Regions from separate parts of the Chryseoglobus sp. 28M-23 genome, predicted to be linked through region 1. Evidence: predicted binding sites of a transcription regulator. Region 1 holds the regulator's gene; the other holds the start of a gene.

Evidence for each region. Region 1 encodes HspR, which represses chaperone genes until heat shock. Its sites were predicted from a motif close to AAGTTGAGTCNNNNNGACTCAACTT; they were not measured.
Region 2: a site for HspR is predicted at 1,697-1,721, ahead of IE160_RS01505 (Hsp20/alpha crystallin family protein). Genes of this name have one in related genera too.

Annotation. Positions count from the first base shown of each region.
Region 1 is NZ_CP061846.1:2,469,497-2,479,493, reverse strand. Features, by position in the region: gene IE160_RS12095 (DnaJ C-terminal domain-containing protein) at 1-851, shown strand, start outside; gene IE160_RS12090 (heat shock protein transcriptional repressor HspR) at 863-1,315, shown strand; gene IE160_RS12085 (hypothetical protein) at 1,325-1,837, opposite strand; gene IE160_RS12080 (hypothetical protein) at 1,852-2,400, opposite strand; gene IE160_RS12075 (helix-turn-helix transcriptional regulator) at 2,490-5,189, shown strand; gene IE160_RS12070 (hypothetical protein) at 5,215-5,745, opposite strand; gene IE160_RS12065 (class I SAM-dependent methyltransferase) at 5,848-6,972, shown strand; gene IE160_RS12060 (NADPH-dependent F420 reductase) at 6,988-7,647, opposite strand; gene IE160_RS12055 (ATP-dependent Clp protease ATP-binding subunit) at 7,824-9,977, shown strand; gene IE160_RS12050 (LysE family transporter) at 9,992-9,997, opposite strand, start outside.
Region 2 is NZ_CP061846.1:300,562-310,558, reverse strand. Features, by position in the region: gene IE160_RS01515 (FAD:protein FMN transferase) at 1-148, shown strand, start outside; gene IE160_RS01510 (FAD-dependent oxidoreductase) at 145-1,602, shown strand; gene IE160_RS01505 (Hsp20/alpha crystallin family protein) at 1,771-2,193, shown strand; gene IE160_RS01500 (heavy metal translocating P-type ATPase) at 2,190-4,133, opposite strand; gene IE160_RS01495 (hypothetical protein) at 4,208-4,639, opposite strand; gene IE160_RS01490 (beta strand repeat-containing protein) at 4,608-9,997, opposite strand, start outside.

The DNA of each region.
Region 1 (9,997 bases):
ACGCGACTGCGGAGGCGCGCTTCAAGGAGATCAGCGAGGCGCACGCCGTCCTCGCCGACCCGGCCCAGCGCGCCGAGTACGACCAGTTGCGCGCGATGGGCTCGGGAGCCCGTTTCACCGCCGGCGGCGGCGGGCAGGGCGGATTCGAGGACGTCTTCGGCGGCATGTTCGGCGGCGGCGCCGGTGGTCGCCGCGCCCAGCAAGGCGGCGCTGGCGGTTTCGAGGACATCTTCGGCGGCATGTTCGGCGACGGCCGGTTCGGCCAGACGACGGGCGGTTTCCGCGGCTACGGCGGCCCGACCAAGGGTCGCGACCAGACCGCCTCGGTGTCCCTGGAGTTCCTCACCGCGATCCAGGGGGACACCGTCACGCTCGAGCGGCAAGGCGGCAAGCCGCTCACGGTCAAGATCCCCGCGGGGGTCTCGGACGGTCAGAAGATCCGCCTCAAGGGCAAGGGCGAGCGCAGCATCGACGGCGGTCCCGCCGGTGACCTCGTGCTCACGGTCTCGGTGCGCAAGCATCCCGTCTTCGAGCGGGACGGTCTCAACCTGCGCGTCGACGTGCCCGTGACCTTCGTCGAGGCGACCCTCGGCGCGACGATCGAGGTGCCGACCCTCGGGGGCGACCCGGTCAAGCTCAAGGTCGCTCCGGGAACACCGAGCGGCCGCGTGCTGCGCGTGAAGGGCCGCGGCGTGACGACGCCGAAGGGAACGGGCGACCTGCTCGCGACCGTGCAGGTCGCGGTGCCCGCGCACGTGAGCGCCGAGGGTACGAAGAAGCTGCGCGAGTTCGCGGCGACGCTGCCGGCCGAGAACCCTCGAGACGACCTCATCGCTCGCGCCCGCGGGTAGCGCGCGACACAATGAGCCGAGGCGGGAGCGACGTGGGAGGAGACCAGGTGGACGAGGACACCCCCATGTTCGCGATCGCGATCGCTGCGGAGCTGGCCGGGATGCACCCCCAGACCCTGCGGCAGTACGACCGCCTCGGGCTCGTGTCGCCGACGCGCACGGCGGGGCAGAGTCGCCGCTACTCGATGCGCAACGTCGTGCAGCTGCGCGAGATCGCCCGACTCAGCGGCGAGGGTCTCAACCTCGAGGGCATCCGCCGCATCCTCGAGCTCGAGAACGAGGTCACCGAGCTGCGTCGCCGCGTGCGCGAGCTCGAGACGGCGCTCGCCGACGAGCTGCTCTCCAAGCCGGGGCGCCGCGTCTTCGCCGCCGGCGCGGAGGGCGAGGTCATCTCGCTCAAGGCGGGAACGCGCGCGCAGAAGTCGAACCAGGTCGTCGTCTGGCGACCGTTCCGCCGGGGCTGATTCGCCCGATCAGGGAGCGATGTCGAGCGGAGCCGAGATCGTCCCGCTCACCCTGAAGGCGTCCCCTTGCAGATCCACATCGACGCAGACGCTCTCCCCCAGCTGCCGTACCTCGACCGCTCCCGTCGCATCCGGCGCGAGCATGTCGAAGCGTTCGGGTGTCCAGTGACTAGCGATGATCGGCGGGTCACCGGCACCGAACTCCACTGAGTCGCCGGCGGCGAGGGAGAGTGGTTCGCCCATGCCGCTCGGGTCTCCCAGATCGATCCACAGGAGCGTGCCATCAGGCGCCATCTCGGGCTGGCGCCCGGGAGCGGTGAGCCCGTCTTGCGCGTAGTCGGTGGCGAACAGGGCGATGACGCGACCCTCGAGCTGCAGCTGGGCGCTCGCGTTCGACAGCTCGACGGCACCATCGGCGCGGTCGCTTACGAGCGCGACCGACGTCGTGCACGTCGGCCCGCTGCCCGCCGTGCACCCAGCGAGGGCCGCGACCGCGGCGACAGTGAGTGCTAGCCCTGCCACTCGAGGAGGGGTCATCAGCGCAGCTCGAAGCTCGCAGCGAGCGCAGGAAGTCGGTCGGCGGCACCCGGGTCGGACTTGACGTGGATGAGCTGGTACAGCGTCGTGTCGTCGACGAAGGCGAGCAGCTCCAGCAGGGCGCCGTCCTGGTCGGCCTCGACGACGACCGCGGGGAGGCCTCGGAAGGTTCCGTCGCCATCCAGGAGCGGGGAACCCGCCACGACCGATCCCAGGCTCGCTCCCGTCTGGAGCAGGTTCGCTGCAGCCTCTCCGTCGCCCTCGGGCAGAGCCACGACCTGCACGAGCATGGCCTCCGTGTCGGTCTCCCAGACAGTGAGATCTGCCGTGAGCTCCCCGATGCCGTCCACGGGAAACGGCTGCTGGCTCTGCGTGACCTCACCGGGGAAGGCAGCGCTCCAGGTCGAGCCATCGACTCGCACGTCGGTGCTCGACTGCTGCTCGTCGACGGTGCGCACTCCCTCTTCCGTAGTGGTGGTGACGCAGCCGCCGAGGGCGAGAGCGACGACGATGGCGATGGCGGATGTGGTCAGGAGGCGAGGCATCATGCCTCCGACCGTAAGCGTGCTCGCGACACCGCGGCCATGGGCAATATTTCCTAGTCCGCGATGGCTGAGTCGGTGTCGGTTAACCTGTCATGACCATGGTGCGCCTCCTCGAACGATCGCAGCTCGTGGCGCGCTATCAGTCGAGCTGGTCCCACGTGGTCGACGGCGCTGTACGCATTCACGTGGTGCAGGGCTCGCCCGGCATTGGCAAGTCGACTCTTCTCGCCGAGCTGAGCGCCCGCATCGGCGACGGCGCGAGACTGGTGCGGGGGGTCGCGCGCGAGGACGCGCGTGGACTGCGAGCGGCGGCGGAGGCCGCGCGACCGCACCGATTGGATCGCTGTCTGGACCCCTTGCGAGCGGCGGACGCGCTCACGCGCTCCTGGGCCCGTCAGGCCCGCAAGGCACCCATCGCGCTCTTGCTTGACGATCTCCACGAACTCGATCCAGCGAGTCTCACGGCCATCGGGACGGCCCTGCGCCGCTACGGCGGTCAGGGCCTTCTCGTGGTCGCGGCTGGCCGCCCCTCCGACGCCCTCACGCAGTTCGCGGACGGCTTCGATCTCGTCGCCCTCGCGGGACTGCCACCCGTGGATGCTCGGCGGCTGCTCCTCGAGAGCGCGGGGCGGCCCATCGACGAGTCAGTCGTGTCGAGGCTCATGGAGCTCGCTGAGGGAAACCCGCTGGCGCTGCGCAATCTGCCAGGTGCTCTGACGACTCAGCAGCTGGCTGGAACCGATCCTCTTCCCGAGCCCATGACGCTCCTGGGTGACTTGCGGAGCCTCCTGACACGGCCGCTCACCCGACTCTCGCCCCCGGCACGCGCCCTGCTGGAGGTCGCGATGGTGTCGATCGACGGCGAGTGGGGCGTGGTGCGCGACGTGGTGGGGGACACGCGAGCGACGGCGACGGCGTTCGGCGAGCTCGAGCGCGACGGCCTCCTGACGGTGCGGGAGGGGCGCCTGCAGCCCTTCCATCCGCTGCTGCGGGACGCGGTCCGTGGCAGCGTGGACGCCGCGCGGCAGCGCACCATCGCGGGATCCCTCGCCGAGGTGCGTTCTCTGCCCGCCGGGCAAGCTCTCCTCTATCGCGCCCTCGCCGCGGTCGGTCATGACTCGCGTCTTGCCCGAGAACTGGTCGATGCGGCGGAGGCGGCGTTGCGCCAGCGTGCGGCCGACACGGCCGCCGTGCTGTTCGAGCGGGCGGCGGACCTCGCTCCTCCTGGGGCGGAGGGTGCCGCGGTGCGTCTGCGGGCGGCGGAGGCCCACGCCATCGCCGGTGATGCGGCGCGCGGTCGAGCGCGTCTCGCGAGGCTTCTGGAGACCGAGAGCCCGGCGCTGAGCGACGACCAGCTCGTGACGGCAGAGATGCTCCTTGCCGCATTGGAGGCAGTCGGCGGCGATGCTGCGCGGTCGCGCGACCGTTTGGAGTCGGCACTCGATCGCGTTCCTGCGGCCCGGCGGGCCTCCGTGCTCGGTGCCATGTCGATACCCCTCGGAATGCTCGGCGACGTTCCAGCGTTGCTCGACACGACCGACCGCGCTCTGCGCGAGGTGCCTGCCGACGAGGGCGAGCAGGGGGCGCTGCGCGTGGTGCGTGCTCACGCCGTGAGCGCCGTCGACGAGGGCGCGGGCGCCGATTTCCTCACCGACGTCCTCGCGAGTCTCGACGTGCGCTCCGCAGTGCGCTCCGACCCTCTGTTCGGTCTGCACATCGGCCGGGCTTTCGGCTACGCGGAGCGCTACGTCGAGGGCGCGCGCCTCATGGCCGCGATCGTCGCCGGCGCGAGACGAGCGGGCGCGCGCACGACTCTGGCCATGGCGCACGGCGCACTCGCCGACCTGCGCCTGCGCTCATCCCGACTCGACGATGCCCTGGTGCAGCTCGACGAGGCGATAGCGATCAGTCTGGGGGCGGGGCAGCGTGCTTTCGCACCGTTCTGGCTGGGCATGCGCGCCCGCATTGCGGGCTATCGGGGCGAATTCGCGGCCGCGAGGGACGATCTGACCCTCGGGTACGAGATCGCCGATGATCTGGGCGTCGAAGGTGCTCGGTACTTCCTCGATGCGCACGCGGGAGTGGTCGCGGCGACGGCGATGGACTGGCAGGAGGCGGTGGAGTGCCTCGAGCGAGCGCGGTTCTTCGAGCAAGCCAACGGAGGGCTGACGCCGCAGGTCGCGCGATGGGCGTACGAGCTCGTCGACGCCTACTGCGCTCTCGGAGAGACGGGCGCGGCCTGCGATCTCGTCGACGACCTCGAGTCCTTCGCCCGCAGGCCGGGTGCGCGCCGGTGGACCAGGGCCACCGCGGAGCTCGCTCGCGGGCTCGTGCTGCTCGAGCGCGACCCGGCGCGGTCGGTGGGCTCAGCGGCGGCGGCGGCACGCTCACTGCGCGCAGCCGACGATCGCCTCGACCGTGTTCGCGCGCGAATGCTGCAGCTGCGCGCCCTGCATGCGGTCGGTGACAGTGAGTCAGAACGACGACCTGTGACGGCGGAGATGCAGCACGGCCTCGCAGCCCTTCGGCTACGGCCCTGGGCTCACCGGCTCGACCAGGAACTGCAGACTCGGGGTGGACGGGGCGCCACTCGAGGGGCGAACGCCGACGCGCTGACAGCGGCCGAACGCCGAGTGCTCGATGAGGTCGCGCGCGGCCTCGGCAATCAGCAGGTTGCAGCTCGGCTCGGCATCAGCGCGAAGACCGTGGCCAACCACCTCTATCGCATCTACGAGAAGCTCGGCGTCTCGTCCCGCACCGAGGCAACCCGACGCCACCTGCTCGGCGAGTGACTCTCCCTGCGTGCGAGGCGGCGCGCTACCCGCGCACCGTGACGTCGACCCCGATCGTGCCGGTCAGGCTCTTCTGGTCGTCCTCGTACTCGATCTCGGCGCACAGCCGATCGCCGACGCCCGTGACGGTCGCCTGACCGGTCACTCCCGCGTTCTGGCCGTACTCCGCGTCGGCGGCCGCGTGCACGACCACGAGAACGTGCTCGCCCGACTGCGTGCCCGCGGGGATGACCTGCCCCTCCTCGATCGGGGGCACGTCGCCCTCCGCGTTGAAGACCGTGAGGGAGATCCAGGCGAGGTTGCCGCCGTCGGGCACGTCGGGGTCGAAGAACGCCGAGACCTCCTCCCCGAAGGGGAAGTCCGAGGCGAAGACCGTGTAGCCGGCTCCGTCGGCGACGCTGATCGCGACCGCTTCGGTGAGAGTCGTGCTCACGCCCGACTCGGCGTTCGAGAGCTCCAGGTCGAGCTCGCAGCCGGCGGGCCCAGCCGGCCCCGAGCATCCCGAGAGGATCAGGGCGGCGGCGGCCGCGGGGGCAAGGGCGCGGAGCAGGTTCATGGTCTCTCTCACCTCGGTCGTCATCCAGAGCGGCGGGGCAGATCCCCGCCGAGAGAGGGTAGTGACACCGCGCGCCGACAGCAAACACCTAGGGTGTGGCAGGTGACCAAACCCGCGACGAGCCCCCTCGACTCCCTGCTGCACGAGCTTCGGCGGCGGCCCGACGTCGAGACGCCCGAGCTGCGGGCCTGGGACGCCGCCGACCGTTACCTGCTCGACACGGCCGAGCCCTGGCTGCGGGACCGGCCCGCCGAGGTCGCCGTCATCGAGGACACCCACGGGGCGCTGACCCTCGGCGCCCTCGCGCTCGGTGCGCAGCGCGTGCGCGTGCACCAGGACTCGCTCGTGGCCCGCCGTGCTCTCGAGGCCAATGTCACCGACACGGGCGTCGCGGCGATCAGCCACCATGCGCTCGCCGACGTCGTCTCGGGGGATGCCCACCTCATCTTTCTGCGCCTGCCGCGCTCGCTCGACCGACTCGACGCGATCGCGCGCGAGGTCGCTCGCTCCGCCCACCCCGATGCCGTCCTGCTCGCGGGCAACATGGTCAAGCACATGACGCCGACCCAGAACGACGTGCTGCGCCGCAGCTGGCAGCGGGTCGACGTCTCGCTCGCGCGGCAGAAGGCGCGGCTGCTGACCGCGCGAGAGCCGCGCGACGTCACGCCGCTCGAGCCCGCCGTGGGCGAGGTGCCCGAGCACGGCCTGCGCATCGTCGCGCACGCGGGGGTGTTCGGCGGGGCATCCCTCGATATCGGCACGCGCGCCCTCCTGGAGGTCGCCGAGCAGTGGCCCGCCTACGAGACCGCGATCGACCTGGCGTGCGGCACCGGCGTGCTCGCCGTCGCGCTCGCGCGCCGCGCTCCCACAGCGAGGGTCATCGCGACCGATGTCTCTGCCGTCGCCGTCGAGAGCGCACGTCTCACGGCCGATGCCAACGGCGTCGAGGTCGACACGGTGCAGGACGACGGCCTGTCGACGCAGCCGACCGACAGCGCCGACCTCATCGTGCTCAACCCGCCGTTCCACGTCGGGGCGGCCGTGCACACCGGCGTCGCGCTGAGGCTCTTCGCCGAGGCGGGGCGCGTGCTGCGCCCTGGCGGGCAGCTGTGGAGCGTGTGGAACAGCCACCTGGACTATGCGCCCGCCCTCGAGCGCGCGGTGGGCCCGACGCGGCAGGTTTCCCGCGGGCCGAAGTTCACGGTGACCGTCTCGCGGCGGCGCTGACGAGCGCCGGGTGAGCTACCGCTCGCCGTAGCTGCGCACGGCCGCGAGCTGCTCCCGCAGCTCGGCCGCGGCGAATCGCGGCCCGTAGCCGGGGGCATCCCGCTGAATGCGCCAGCTGTCGCTGAGCGGCCCGCCGACGATCGCGTCGAAGCCGATCGCCTCGACGAGCTCGCTCACACGCCGCACCGCCGCGTCATCGTCGCCGTACACCATGAGGGCCCGACGCGTGGGGCTGCCCGAGGGCTCCGCGTGGGCCGTGATGTCGGCGGCGGGAATGTGGTTGAACGCCTTCACGACGGTCGACCCGCTCAGGTGGCGGGCCACCCACTCCGCGGTCGTGAGGCGCTCCTCGTCGAGCTCGGAGATGCTGCCGTCGCGGGCGGGGTAGTAGTTGTTGGTGTCGATCACGATGCGCCCCGCGAGCGGTTCGCTCGGGATGCTCGGCACGACGCCGAGCGGAACCGTGAGCACCACGATCTCGCCCGCACGGGAGGCCTCCTCGACGGTGCCCGGGGTGACCGTGCCCCCTCCGGCCGCCGTGACCTCGGCGGCGAACCCCTCGAGCGAGGCGGGGCCGCGCGAGTTCGCGATCACGATGTCGTGCCCGAGCCTCGCGAAAGAGCGGGCGAGCTGCGAGCCGATGTTGCCGGAGCCGATGATGCCGAGAGTCGTCATGGTGGGCTTCAAGCGATTGCCCCGGCGGAGTATTCCCCGCTCGTGAGCGGCCTGCGTGTTCGCCGTGAGCAGAGCCTCGGAACGGGCATCCGCTAGCGGAGTCGAGCGCCGCGGCGTAAACTTGAGTCACCGCGACTCAACATTGCCGCGCACCCTCTGCCCCGCAGGAGAACACGATGGCCAACATGCAAGGCGCCCCCTCCAGCCAGGAGGCCCAGAAGTCTGCCCTCGAGCAGTACGGCGTCAACCTCACCGAGATCGCCCGCTCCGGCAAGCTCGACCCCGTCATCGGCCGCGACGCCGAGATTCGCCGCGTGAGCCAGGTGCTCAGCCGCCGCACGAAGAACAACCCCGTTCTCATCGGCGAGCCCGGCGTCGGCAAGACCGCCGTCGTCGAGGGGCTCGCCCAGCGCATCGTCGCGGGCGACGTGCCCGACTCGCTCAAGGACAAGCAGCTCGTCGGCCTCGACCTCGCAGCCCTCGTCGCCGGCGCCAAGTACCGAGGCGAGTTCGAGGAGCGTCTCAAGGCCGTTCTGAAGGAGATCGACGACTCCGACGGCCAGGTCATCACGTTCATCGACGAGCTGCACTCCCTCATGGGCGCCGGTGGCGGTGAGGGCTCGGTCGCGGCAGCGAACATGCTCAAGCCCATGCTCGCCCGAGGTGAGCTGCGTCTCATCGGCGCGACGACGCTCAACGAGTACCGCGAGTTCATCGAGAAGGACGCCGCGCTCGAGCGCCGCTTCCAGCAGGTCTACGTCGGCGAGCCGAGCGTCGAGGACACGGTCGCGATCCTGCGCGGCCTCAAGGAGCGCTACGAGGCGCACCACAAGGTCTCGATCGCCGACAGCGCGCTCGTCGCGGCTGCCTCGCTCAGCAACAGGTACATCACCGCGCGCCAGCTGCCCGACAAGGCGATCGACCTCGTCGACGAGGCGGCGAGCCGGCTCAAGATGGAGATCGAGTCGAGCCCTGTGGAGCTCGACGAGCTCAAGCGCGCCGTGACGCGCCTCGAGATCGAGGAGCTCGCCCTCAAGAAGGAGAAGGACGACGCGTCGAAGGCCCGGCTCGAGAAGCTGCGCGGCGAGCTGGCCGAGAAGACCGCCGAGCGGGATGCCCTGCAGAAGCGCTGGGCGGCCGAGAAGTCGGGCCTGACCGCCGTCGGCGACCTGCGCACGCGCCTCAACGACGCGCGCATCGAGCTCGACCGCGCCATGCGCGAGGGGCAGTACCAGGAGGCCTCGCGCCTCAACTACGAGGTGATCCCGGGCATCGAGACGCAGCTCGCTGAGGCCGAGTCGGCCGAGAGCGGCCCGCGCATGGTCAACGACCAGGTGACGGACGAGGACATCGCCGCGGTCGTGGCGGCCTGGACGGGCATCCCCGTCGACAAGCTCACGCAGGGCGAGACGGAGAAGCTGCTGACCCTGGAGGCGGAGCTCGGCAAGCGCATCATCGGTCAGAAAGATGCCGTCGTGGCCGTGTCGGAGGCGGTGCGCCGCACGCGCGCGGGCATCAGCGACCCCGACCGCCCGACCGGCTCGTTCCTCTTCCTCGGCCCGACCGGCGTCGGCAAGACCGAACTCGCGAAGGCGCTCGCCGACTACCTGTTCGACGACGAGAAGGCGCTCGTGCGCATCGACATGAGCGAGTACGGGGAGAAGTTCGCCGTCTCGCGCCTCATCGGCGCCCCTCCCGGCTACGTGGGCTACGAGCAGGGCGGCCAACTGACCGAGGCCGTGCGTCGCCGCCCCTACTCGGTGATCCTGCTCGACGAGGTCGAGAAGGCGCACCCCGAGGTCTTCGACCTGCTGCTGCAGGTGCTCGACGACGGCCGGCTCACCGATGGCCAGGGTCGCACCGTCGACTTCCGCAACACGATCCTCATCCTCACCTCGAACCTGGGCTCGCAGCTGCTCATCGACCCGTCGCTCGAGTGGGAGGCGAAGGTCGCCGGCGTGAACGACATGGTGCGTCAGGCCTTCAAGCCGGAGTTCGTCAACCGGCTCGATGACATCGTGGTGTTCGCACCGCTCACGACGGACGATCTCGGCCAGATCGTGTCGCTGCAGATCGATCGCCTCGAGCGCCGCCTCGTCGACCGTCGCCTGCAGCTGGCGGTGACGCCGGATGCTCGCACGTGGCTCGCCGAGCGCGGCTACGACCCCGTGTACGGGGCGCGGCCGCTGCGTCGCCTCATGCAGCACGAGATCGACGACGCCCTCGCCCGCGCGATTCTCTCGAGCACGATCGCCGACGGCGACGTGGTGCGCGTCGACGTCGCCCCCGAGGGCACGGACGGCCTCGTCGTCTCGCGCATGGAGGTCTGAGGTCGCAGGTCCGCTCAGCC
Region 2 (9,997 bases), 380 kb from region 1:
GGCGCTGCTCGCCGATGGGCTCGCGACGGCGCTCTTTCTCACCGAACCGGCGCGCCTGGCCGAGCGTTTCCCGTTCCAGTGGGTTCGATTGTTCGACGATGGCCGCCTCGAGGGCAGCCCCGACCTGTCAGGAGAGCTGTTCGCATGAGAGCGACGATCGATGCCGTCACCGGCCGCGTGAGCATGTACCGACTGGCGACCGCGAGCCTCGTCGTGGTGCTCGCTCTCGGTGTCGTCCTCGCGTTCCTCGACATCATCGGGCCCGACCCGCACGCGATCCTCGGCACCGCAGGGGTCGTGCTCGTCGCCACTCTCGGCGCAAACGAGGTCGCGGCACGACTCGCGCGCGTCGTGCCGCACCGGGAGTCGAGCGTCATCACAGCGCTCATCATCGTGTGCCTCGTGCCGCCGAGCCTCGCCACGATGGCGCTCGTGGGCGCCGCCGCCGCCGGCATCATCGCGGCGCTGTCGAAGTACCTCATCGTGTGGCGCGGGCGGCATCTGCTCAACCCTGCCGCGACGGGCGTGCTCGTCGCGAGCCTCGCCGGGCTCACGATCGGCGCGTGGTGGATCGCGACTCCCGCCATGCTGCCCGTCGTCGCCCTCGGCGCCCTCCTGCTGCTCGACCGCACGCGGCGCCTCGACGTCGGGCTCGTCGCGATCGTGCTCACGGTCGCGATCATCGGCACCCGCATCACCCTCACGGGCGCCGCGCCGCTCGACGCCTACAGCTCGGTGCTGCTGCTGTTCCCCATCGTCTTCCTCGCCGGGTTCATGCTCACCGAGCCGCTCACCCTGCCGCCGCGACGCTGGCAGCAGTGGCTCACCGCGGCGGTCGTCGCCGTGGTGTTCTCGGTGCCCTTCAGCCTCGGCCCGCTCTACACCTCCCCCGAGCTGGCCCTCGTCGTGGGCAACATCGTCGCCTTCGCTGTCTCGCGCCGCCCCGGTGTCTCGCTGCGCCTCATCGGCGCGGCGCCCCTCTCGCCGCACGCGACCGAGCTGCGCTTCGAGCCCTCGCGGCCGCTGCGCTTCGAGGCGGGCCAGTACCTTGAGCTGCACGTGCCGCACGGAGCCGACCAGAGGGGAATGCGCCGCAGCTTCACGATCGCGTCGGCCCCGAGCGATCCGATCGTGCGCCTCGGCATGCGGATGCCCGACCCGGGCTCCACGCTCAAGCGAACCCTGCGCGAGCTCAAGCCGGGGGCCCGCGTGGCGACCACGCTCATCGCCGGCGACTTCCTGCTGCCCCGCGACCGGAGCATCCCGCTGGTCCTGCTCGCGGGCGGCATCGGCGTGACGCCGTTCGCCAGTCAGCTCGCCGAGCTCACGGCCCGCGGCGAGCGGCGCGACGTCGTCGTGCTGGTCGTGCCGTCGAACCCCGGCGAGCTGCTCTACCGCGACGTTCTCGAGGCGGCGGGAGCGCGCGTCGTCGAGGTGCCGCTCGAGAGCCTGACGCGGGATGCCCTGCTCGAGCTCGTGCCCGACCTCGCTTCTCGGCGCGGGTACGTCTCGGGTGCCCCTGCAGTGGTCTCCGCGGGGCGTGCGGCCCTTCGTGCGGCGGGTGCGAAGCGCATGCAGACCGACTACTTCGTCGGGTACTGAGAACCTCGATTCACGGGTGAGAAGCCGCTCTCACCAGGACTTTCGCCGTGCGCGAACACTTGGCACTCTCCCTACTCGAGTGCTAATATCTCCTTACTTGAGTCACCCCGACTCAGGTTTACATCGACCACCCGCCACCCGGCGGGCGACGTGACAAGGAGTACCGCGATGACGATGTTCTTCGACCCGTTCCGCGAGCTCGACCGCGTTGCCTCGAGCATGCTCGACCAGCGCCAGAGCCCGCGCCTCATGCCCATGGACCTGTTCCGCGACGGCGACCACTACGTGCTCACCGCCGACCTCCCTGGTGTCGACCCCGGCACGGTCGATGTGGACGTGGATGGCCAGCTGCTCACGATCCGCGCTGAGCGCTCGGCCCGCACCGAAGAGGGCGTCCAGTGGCTCGCCCGCGAGCGCGGCACCGGCAGCTACCTGCGCCAGCTCACCCTCGGCAAAGACATCGACACCGAGAACATCTCGGCCCACTACGAGAACGGCGTGCTGAGCGTCATGATCCCCGTGGCCGAGAAGGCGAAGCCGCGCAAAATCGAGATTGCGATGGCCGGCGACCGCAAGAAGGTCTCCGCCTAGCGGGTGACGCCTCCGGGCGCGCTCCCGCGGGAGGGTGCCTCGACGGGCCTCGCATCCTCGGATGCGGGGCCCGTTCTCATGCCTCCGGCCCGATCGAGCCCCGGCAGCCGCGCCTCCCCCGCGCGCACGGCGCGCAGGGCGCCGAGGATCGCCACGAGGTCGACGACCTCCTGTAGGGCCGCGCCGGCGATCGCGGGCAGGAACCCGAACGCGGCGACGAGCATGAGCCCGACCGAGATGATGATGCCCATCCAGATGCTTTGCAAGGCGACGCGCACAGTGCGCTGCCCGATGCTCACGGCGCGGGCGACGCGGGCGACGTCGTCGAGCATGATGACGACGTCGGCCGACTCGGAGGCGGCCGTCGAGCCGCGCGCACCCATCGCGATGCCGACATCCGAGACCGCGAGAACAGGCGCGTCGTTGACGCCGTCGCCCACCATGACGACCGGACGCGGCTGGAGCTCGCGCACGATGCGCACCTTGTCCTCCGGGAGGCACTCCGCGTGCAGCTCGTCGATGCCGAGACCGGCGGCGATGGGGCGCGCGGTCGCTTCGACGTCGCCCGTCACCATGAGGGTGCGCCGGATGCCCAGCTCGCCCAGCACGCGCAGCGTCGCCGCGGCATCCGCCCGCACTTCGTCGCGCAGCACGACCGTGCCCGCGAACTCTCCATCGACCGCCACGTAGACGGCGGACTCGCCGCTCGGCAGCTCTCGCCGCTCCACGCCGACGGCGTGCTCGGCCACGAAGGCCGGCTTGCCCACGACGACAGCGAGGCCGTCGACGGTCGCGGTGACGCCGTGCGTGGCGACCTCGCGCGCATCCTCCGAGCTGCCGAGGGCCAGGCCGCGGTCGGTCGCGGCCTCGACGAGAGCTGCGGCGAGCACATGGGAGGAGTACCGCTCGGCCGAGCCGACGAGCCGTAGTAGGTCATCCTCATCGATACCACCGGCCGGGTGCACAGCGACGACCTGCGGATGCCCCTGCGTGAGAGTGCCCGTCTTGTCGAAGGCGACCGTGCGTGTGCGCGCGAGCCGCTCGAGCGCGGCAGCATTCTTGACGACGATGCCGTGCTTGGCAGCACTCGACATGCCGCCCATGAACGCGACGGGCGCGGCGATGAGCAGCGGGCACGGCGTCGCGACGACGAGCACTTCGGCGAAGCGCACGGGGTCGCCGCTGAGCGCCCAGGCGACGCCCGCGATGACGAGCGACACGATCGTGAAGGGCAGCGCGTAGCGGTCAGCGAGGCGCACGATGGGGGCGCGCGACTGGGAGGCCTCCTCCACGAGCGCGACGATGCGCTGGTACTGGCTGTCGGCGGCGCGTGCCGTTGCCACGATCTCGACCGCGTCGGCCCCGGCGAGCGAGCCGCTGAGCACGGCATCGCCGCGCTGCCGCTCGACGGGCATGCTCTCCCCCGTGAGAGAGGACTCGTCGAAGGTCGCGGCGGCACTCGCGAGCTCGCCATCGACGGGAACGACCTCGGAGGGGCGCACGAGTAGACGATCGCCCGGTGAGACGTCGTCGACCGCGACATCCTCGACGTCGCCCTCGGCGGAGAGGCGGTGAGCCTGCTGCGGCACCTTACCCAGCAACGATCGCAGCTCGCGCTGCGCACGGCCCGCCGCGACATCCTCGAGCGCCTCGCCGCCGGCGAGCATGATCACGATCACGAGGCTCGCCCAGTACTCGCCCACGACGACGGTGCTCACGATGGCCATGATCGCGAGCACATCGAGCCCGAACTGTCCGGAGAGCAGGCTGCGCACCATGCCGACGCCCTCTTTGAGGGCGACCCCGAGAGCGAAGATCGACACTCCCCAGCGGGCGATCGGCTCGAGGTCGGCGGCGAGGAGCGCGAGCCCCACGGCGCCGACGAGCACCGCGAGCCCGACGAGGGGGTAGCGCCGTGCCGCCGCGACAAGTCTCCGCATGATGACAGGTCTACGCCCCGGGAGGGCGCGGCGCCAGCAAGCCGAGGCTTGCCTCACCGACCCTCCCGGTGGCGTCAGGCCCGCGCGGCTGCGCTGTCGTCGGTACTGCCTCGCTGGCGACGACGCGCCAGCAGGAAGAAGAGCAGACCCGTCGCGAGCAGCAGTGCCAGGATCGCGAAGGCGATGACGATACCGGTCGAGGCTCCGCCATCGGTCTCCGTCGTCGCCTCGGTCGCGTCATCCGCGACGACCGCGGGCTCTGCCGCAGGCTCCTCGATCTCCTCGACCACGAGGATGCCGAGGGAGAGCTCGATCGGCTCGCCATCCGCGCCCGTGCCCGTCACGACGATCGTGTGCTCGCCTGGTCGGATGCTCGACGGCAGCGTCACGACCGTGCCAGCCGCGAGATCCGAGCCGACGGTCATGCTCGTCAGATAAGTGGGCGTCGAGTACGCCCAGATCTCGATCGAGCTGTCAGCCGCGAACCCGCCGACGTCGATGCTCACGTCGCCGCCCACGAACACGACGGGAGTGGTACCGCCGCTCGAGCCGGTTGAGGCGCCGCCCGACATCGGCTCGACGACGAGGGTTGCACCCTGGGTCGAGACCGTGAAGCGCTCGCCGTCGACCACGATCGTCGACTGCTGAGTCTCGCCATCGACGATCGCCGTCGATGTGCCGGGGTTCTGCGGCGTGGTCTGCGGCGACGAGGGGGTAGCGCCGTGCCGCCGCGACAAGTCTCCGCATGATGACAGGTCTACGCCCCGGGAGGGTCGGTGCCGGGGGCAGGGCCACGCCCGAGGTCACCGCGGACGCATCCCGGTAGCCGACACGGCTCGCCGTGACCGTCACCGCGGACGTCGCACCCGGGGCAAGACCGGCAACCGTGACCGTTGCGCCGCTGCGCGTGACGCTGCCGGCGTTGGTCGCGGCGAGCGTGTAGCTGATCTCGGCCGAGTAGTTCGTGATCGTGAAGGTGAAGCCTCTCGCCGAGCTCGTGGAGGACGAGAACGTCGGGGCCGTGCCGATGGCGAGGGCCGCTCCGGTCACCTCGGCCGTGGCATCCGTCTCACCCTCCTTCGTGAAGGCGATCGTGACGGTCGCCGACTCGCCGGGGGCGAGGCCCGTGACGACGATCGTCTCGCCTTCGAGCGCCACCGCTCCCGCGGAGGTCGTGACCTCGTAGGTCGCCTCGGCATCGAAGTCCTGAATCTCAGCGCGGAAGCCGTCGAGGGTGGGCTCAGGGGCCGCCGGGTCGATCGCGCCCTGACCGAGCGCCGACGAGGTGACGCTCGAGGGGGCGTCGGTGCGACCGGTAGCAACCGCGACGACCGTGACCGTCGCACTCTGCGCCGGGGCGAGTCCCGTGACCGTGATGGTCGTACCGCTGCGGACGATGGAGCCCGCCGTCGTGGAGACGAGGTAGTCCACGCCGTCCTGCGGGTTGTCGATCGTCGCGCTGAAGCCGTCCGGCGTGCGGTCGCCGAGTGACAGGGCGGGCGCGATGCCGGTGCCCAGTGCCGCGCTCGTCACCGAGGTCGACGCATCCACGTGAGCCGCGAGGGAAGCGGTCACCGTGAGGGTTGCCTCCTGCTCGGGGTCGAGACCCGTGACGACGATCACGCCGTCGCTGAGAGCCGCGACGCCCTCCGTCGAGGAGACGGAGTAGTCGACGCCGTCGACGGCGTCGACGAGCGGCACAGTGAAGCCGTCGGAGGTGCGCGTCACGTCTCCGAGCTGCGGGCTCGGTGCGGCGGGCAAGGCCTCGCCGGTCACCGTCGTGGGCGCGTCGGCGCGACCGGCGCGCTGGGCCGTGACCGTGAGCTCGGCGCTCTCCCCCGGGGCGAGGCCTGCGACCGTCACGGTCGTGCCGTCGAGGGTCGCGGTCGCCTCACCCGGCAGGGAGAACTCGTACACGGCGAGCGCGTCGAGGTTCTCGAGCTGCACGGTGAAACCGCCGTCGATCGAGACCGGCTCGCCGAGCACGGGCGCGACACCCGCCTCGAGCGACGTGCCGCTCGTGCTCGCCGACGCGGTCGTGTAGCCGTGGCGCACCGCCTCAACGGTGACCGTCGACTCGGCGTTCGCCGCGAGGCCGCTCACGGTGACGGTGGAGCCGCTCACACGTGCGCTCGCGCCGTTCGTCGCGCTCGCTCCGTACGTCGTGACCTCCGAGTAGTTGCTGATCGCGACCGTGAAACCGTCCGGCGTGCGCACCGGCGCTGCGAAGGTCGGCGCGACGCCGATGCCCGTGGGGCTCACGGCGGCGGACGGGGCGCTCGCGAGGCTCGTGCCCTGCGCGTTGACGGCGTAGACGATGAACGTGTACTCGGTGCCGTTCGTGAGCCCGGTGACGGTGGCCGACCGGTCGGTCGAGACTGGTTCGATGAAGCGCGTGTAGTCGCTGTCGCCGACGGCGCGGTACCAGACCGTGTAGTCGCTGACGGCGCTCGCGCCCGCCGCTCCCGCGGTCCAGGTGAGGGAGGCCTGCGCGTCACCGGCGACGGCGGTCACACCGCTCACCGAGCCGGGCTTGCCCGTGTAGACGACGGGCACGCGCGGCGTGGAGCGCGTGCTCGTGCCTGCCGCGTTGGTCGCGTCGATCGTGATGTAGTACGTCGTGCCGTTGGTCAGGCCCGTGATCGTGCAGCTCGTCGCGCCCGTCGTCGTGCACGTTCGCAGCTGGCTGCCCTGCGAGGCCGCCGACCAGGCGACGACCGTGTACTTCGTGATCGTCGAGCCGTTGGCGTTCGGCGCCTCCCAGCTCACGATCGCGGAGCCGCTCGCGGGCTCCGCCACGATCGTCGCCGAATCGGGCGTGCTGGGCAGGGCGAAGGGCGTGGCGGTGCGCGTGTTCGACGCCTCCCCGGCACCGGCGGCGCTCACCGCGCGCAACGCGACCGTGTACTCCGTGCCGTTGGCGAGGCCGGAGATCACGATGGGGCTCGACGTGCTGGCCGCGGGGCGCCACTCGCCCCCGTTGAGCTGGTACTCGTAGCCCGTGATGGAACGCGAGCCTGCAGCGCCCGGCGTGAAGGCTGCCGAGAGGAAGGTGTTGGCGGGAGTCACCGTGCCGAGCGTCGGGGCCGAGGGCTTCGCGAGCGGCAGCACCGACACGCGCGGCGCCGACGCAGGCCCCGTGCCCGCGGCGTTCTGCGCGACGACCGAGACGAAGTACGTCGTGTCGTTGCTCAGTCCCGTGATCTCGCAGGCGGTGCTCGCGCTCGAGCAGCTCGCGAGCGCGGTCGTCGAGCTCGCCGTGGCGAATGCGCTCGCGGTGTACTGCGTGATGCTGGCGCCGCCCGTGGAGGCCGGCACCGACCACGACACCGCGGCGAGAGCGTTGCCGGAGACGACGGCCACGCCGGTCGGGGCGCCCGGAACCGTGCGCGGGGTCGCGGAACGGGCATCCGAGACCGCACTCGGGCCGGAGACGTTGACGGCCCGCAGCTCGATCGTGGCCGGCTGCCCGTTGGTGAGCCCCGTGAGCACGAACGGCGAGGAGAGCGTGCCGGTCGAGACGAACGGCGCACCGTTCAGGCTGTACTGCAGGTCGAGAACCGGCGAGCCGCCGTCGTCGGCGACCGAGAAGGCCACCGAGACGGCGCCGTCGAGCGCCGTGAGCGACGTGACCGGCTGGGCCGGCACCGCACGCGGAGTCAGGATGCGCGGGGCCGACGCCGCACCGACGCCCGCAGCGCTCGCCGCGCGCACGATGACCGTGTAGTTCTCGCCGTTGACGAGTCGCGCATCCACGTCGGAGGAGAGAGAGGTGATCGAGAAGGGGCTCGAGTCGGCTCCCGCTGCGGCCCAGGTCGTGCCCGCGTCGGTCGAGTACTCCCAGCCTGTGACCTCGGTGCCGCCGTCGTCGGCGAGATCCACCGTGAGGGTGAGGGTGCGGTCGGTCGGCAGGTACGAGACGATCGTCGGCTGGCCGGGCACCGCCACGGGGGTCGCCGCGACGGGCTCGGACGAGGGTCCGTCGCCGACGGCGTTGACGGCACGCACGGTGACGAGGTACTCGGTGCCGTTGGTCAGCCCCGCGATCGAGAACGCGGTGCCCAGACCTCCGGTCGAGACCCATGCGCCGTCATCGACGCGGTACTCGTACGCGGTGATGGGCGAGCCGCCGTTGGAGGCCGCGTCGAACCGCACGCGCAGCTCCGTCGAGCCGGGCGTGATGCTCGCGATCGTCGGGGCGCTCGGAGTCGTGCGGGCGATGCCCTCGGCGACGCCGGAGGCGGTGCCGGGGCCCTGCGCGTTCACGGCGCGCACCTCGACGTAGTAGGTCGTGCCGTTCGTGAGCGGGGTCGTGCCGTCGCTCGAGAGGGTCGTGATGACGAGCGGGCTCTCGGTCGTACCCGCGTCGCGCGCTCGCCAGGTGGCGCCGCCGTCGGTCGAGTACTCGTAGGTCGTGATCGCCGACCCGCCGTCGGAGTCGGGGGCGGTGAACTGCGCGCTCAGGGTCGCGTCGGAGCCCGCGACGGTGTCGCCGACGATCGAGGGTGCTCCCGGCGTCGTGGCGGGTGTGCCGACGACAGCGGTCGAGGGAGTGCTCGCGCCGACAGCATTGACGGCACGCAGTCGCACGTCGTAGCTCGTTCCGTTGACGAGGCCCGTGATGGTCGCGGGGCTCGCGGTCGTGCCGAGGGGCGTCCATGCGCCGCCCGCCTCGAGCTGGTACTCGTAGGCGGTGACGACGGACCCCCCGTCGAAGACGGCGGGGAAGGCGACCTGCAGGGAGGTGTCGGCCGCCGTGATGCCGTCGATGACGGGCGCGTCGGGAGTCGACGGCGTCGTGACGGTGACGGGCGCCGACGGCGTGCCTGCTCCCGCGGAGTTGAGGGCGCGCAGCTCGACTACCGCGCTCGCGCCGTCGTCGAGGCCGACGATCGTGACGGGGCTCGTGGTGCCGGCATCGACCCAGCTGCCGCCGTCCACGCGGTACTCGTAGCCCGTGATGGTGCCACCGCCGCCGAAGCCTGGAGTGAACTCGATGCTCGCACCACCGATCATGGGGCTGACCGCGTCGATCGTCGGGGCTCCTGGCGTCGAGATGGCCATGCCCGAAACAGGGTCGGAGGCGGCTCCAGCGCCGATCGCGTTGACCCCGCGCACGCGCACGTCGTAGGTGGAGCCGTTGCTGAGGCCGCTGATGAGAAGAGGCGACTCGGCCTCGGCGGTCGCGACCCAGGGGCCGCCGTCGAGCTGATACTCGTAGCGCTCGATCGCGATGGGCGAGGAAGCCGCGTCGAACGCGACCGTGAGCGCAGCATCCCGCGAGATGACGGAGGTGATGGACGGCGCACCGGGCACGCCGCTCGCATAGACCGGGTCGGAGGCGGCCGAGGGCGCGCTCGTGCCGAACGAGTTGACGGCCGCGACCCGGAAGATGTACGCCGTGCCGTTGGTCAGGCCCGTGACAGTGGCGGTGGTTGCGGTCGACTCGCCCTCCTCGACGATCTGCCAGTCGGGCGTCGCCGAGTCCTCGGCGTAGGCGATGACGTAGTCGGTGATGCTCGCGCCGCCCTCGTTGGCGGGCGCCGTCCAGCTGAGGGCGATCTGCTCGTCGCCCGTGGCGCCGATGACGCTCGTCGGCGCGTCGGCCGAACCGGTCGAGTAGGTGAGCGAGACGGAGCCGTGCCCGTTGTTGCCCGAGAAGTAGACGTACGTGGCACTGAGGCTCGCGAGGCCCGCGGTCGAGTTCGCGCCAGGAAAGCCGCCGTAGCCGAGCCACTCGGTGTCGGCGCCGATGCCGAACTCGATCGAGCCGGAGGAGCCGCCCGCGGCGCCACCGCCGCCCGCGCCGGAGCCGCCGCCGTCGCAGCGGGTCGTGCAGATGTCTTGCACGTTGAGGCCGTCCT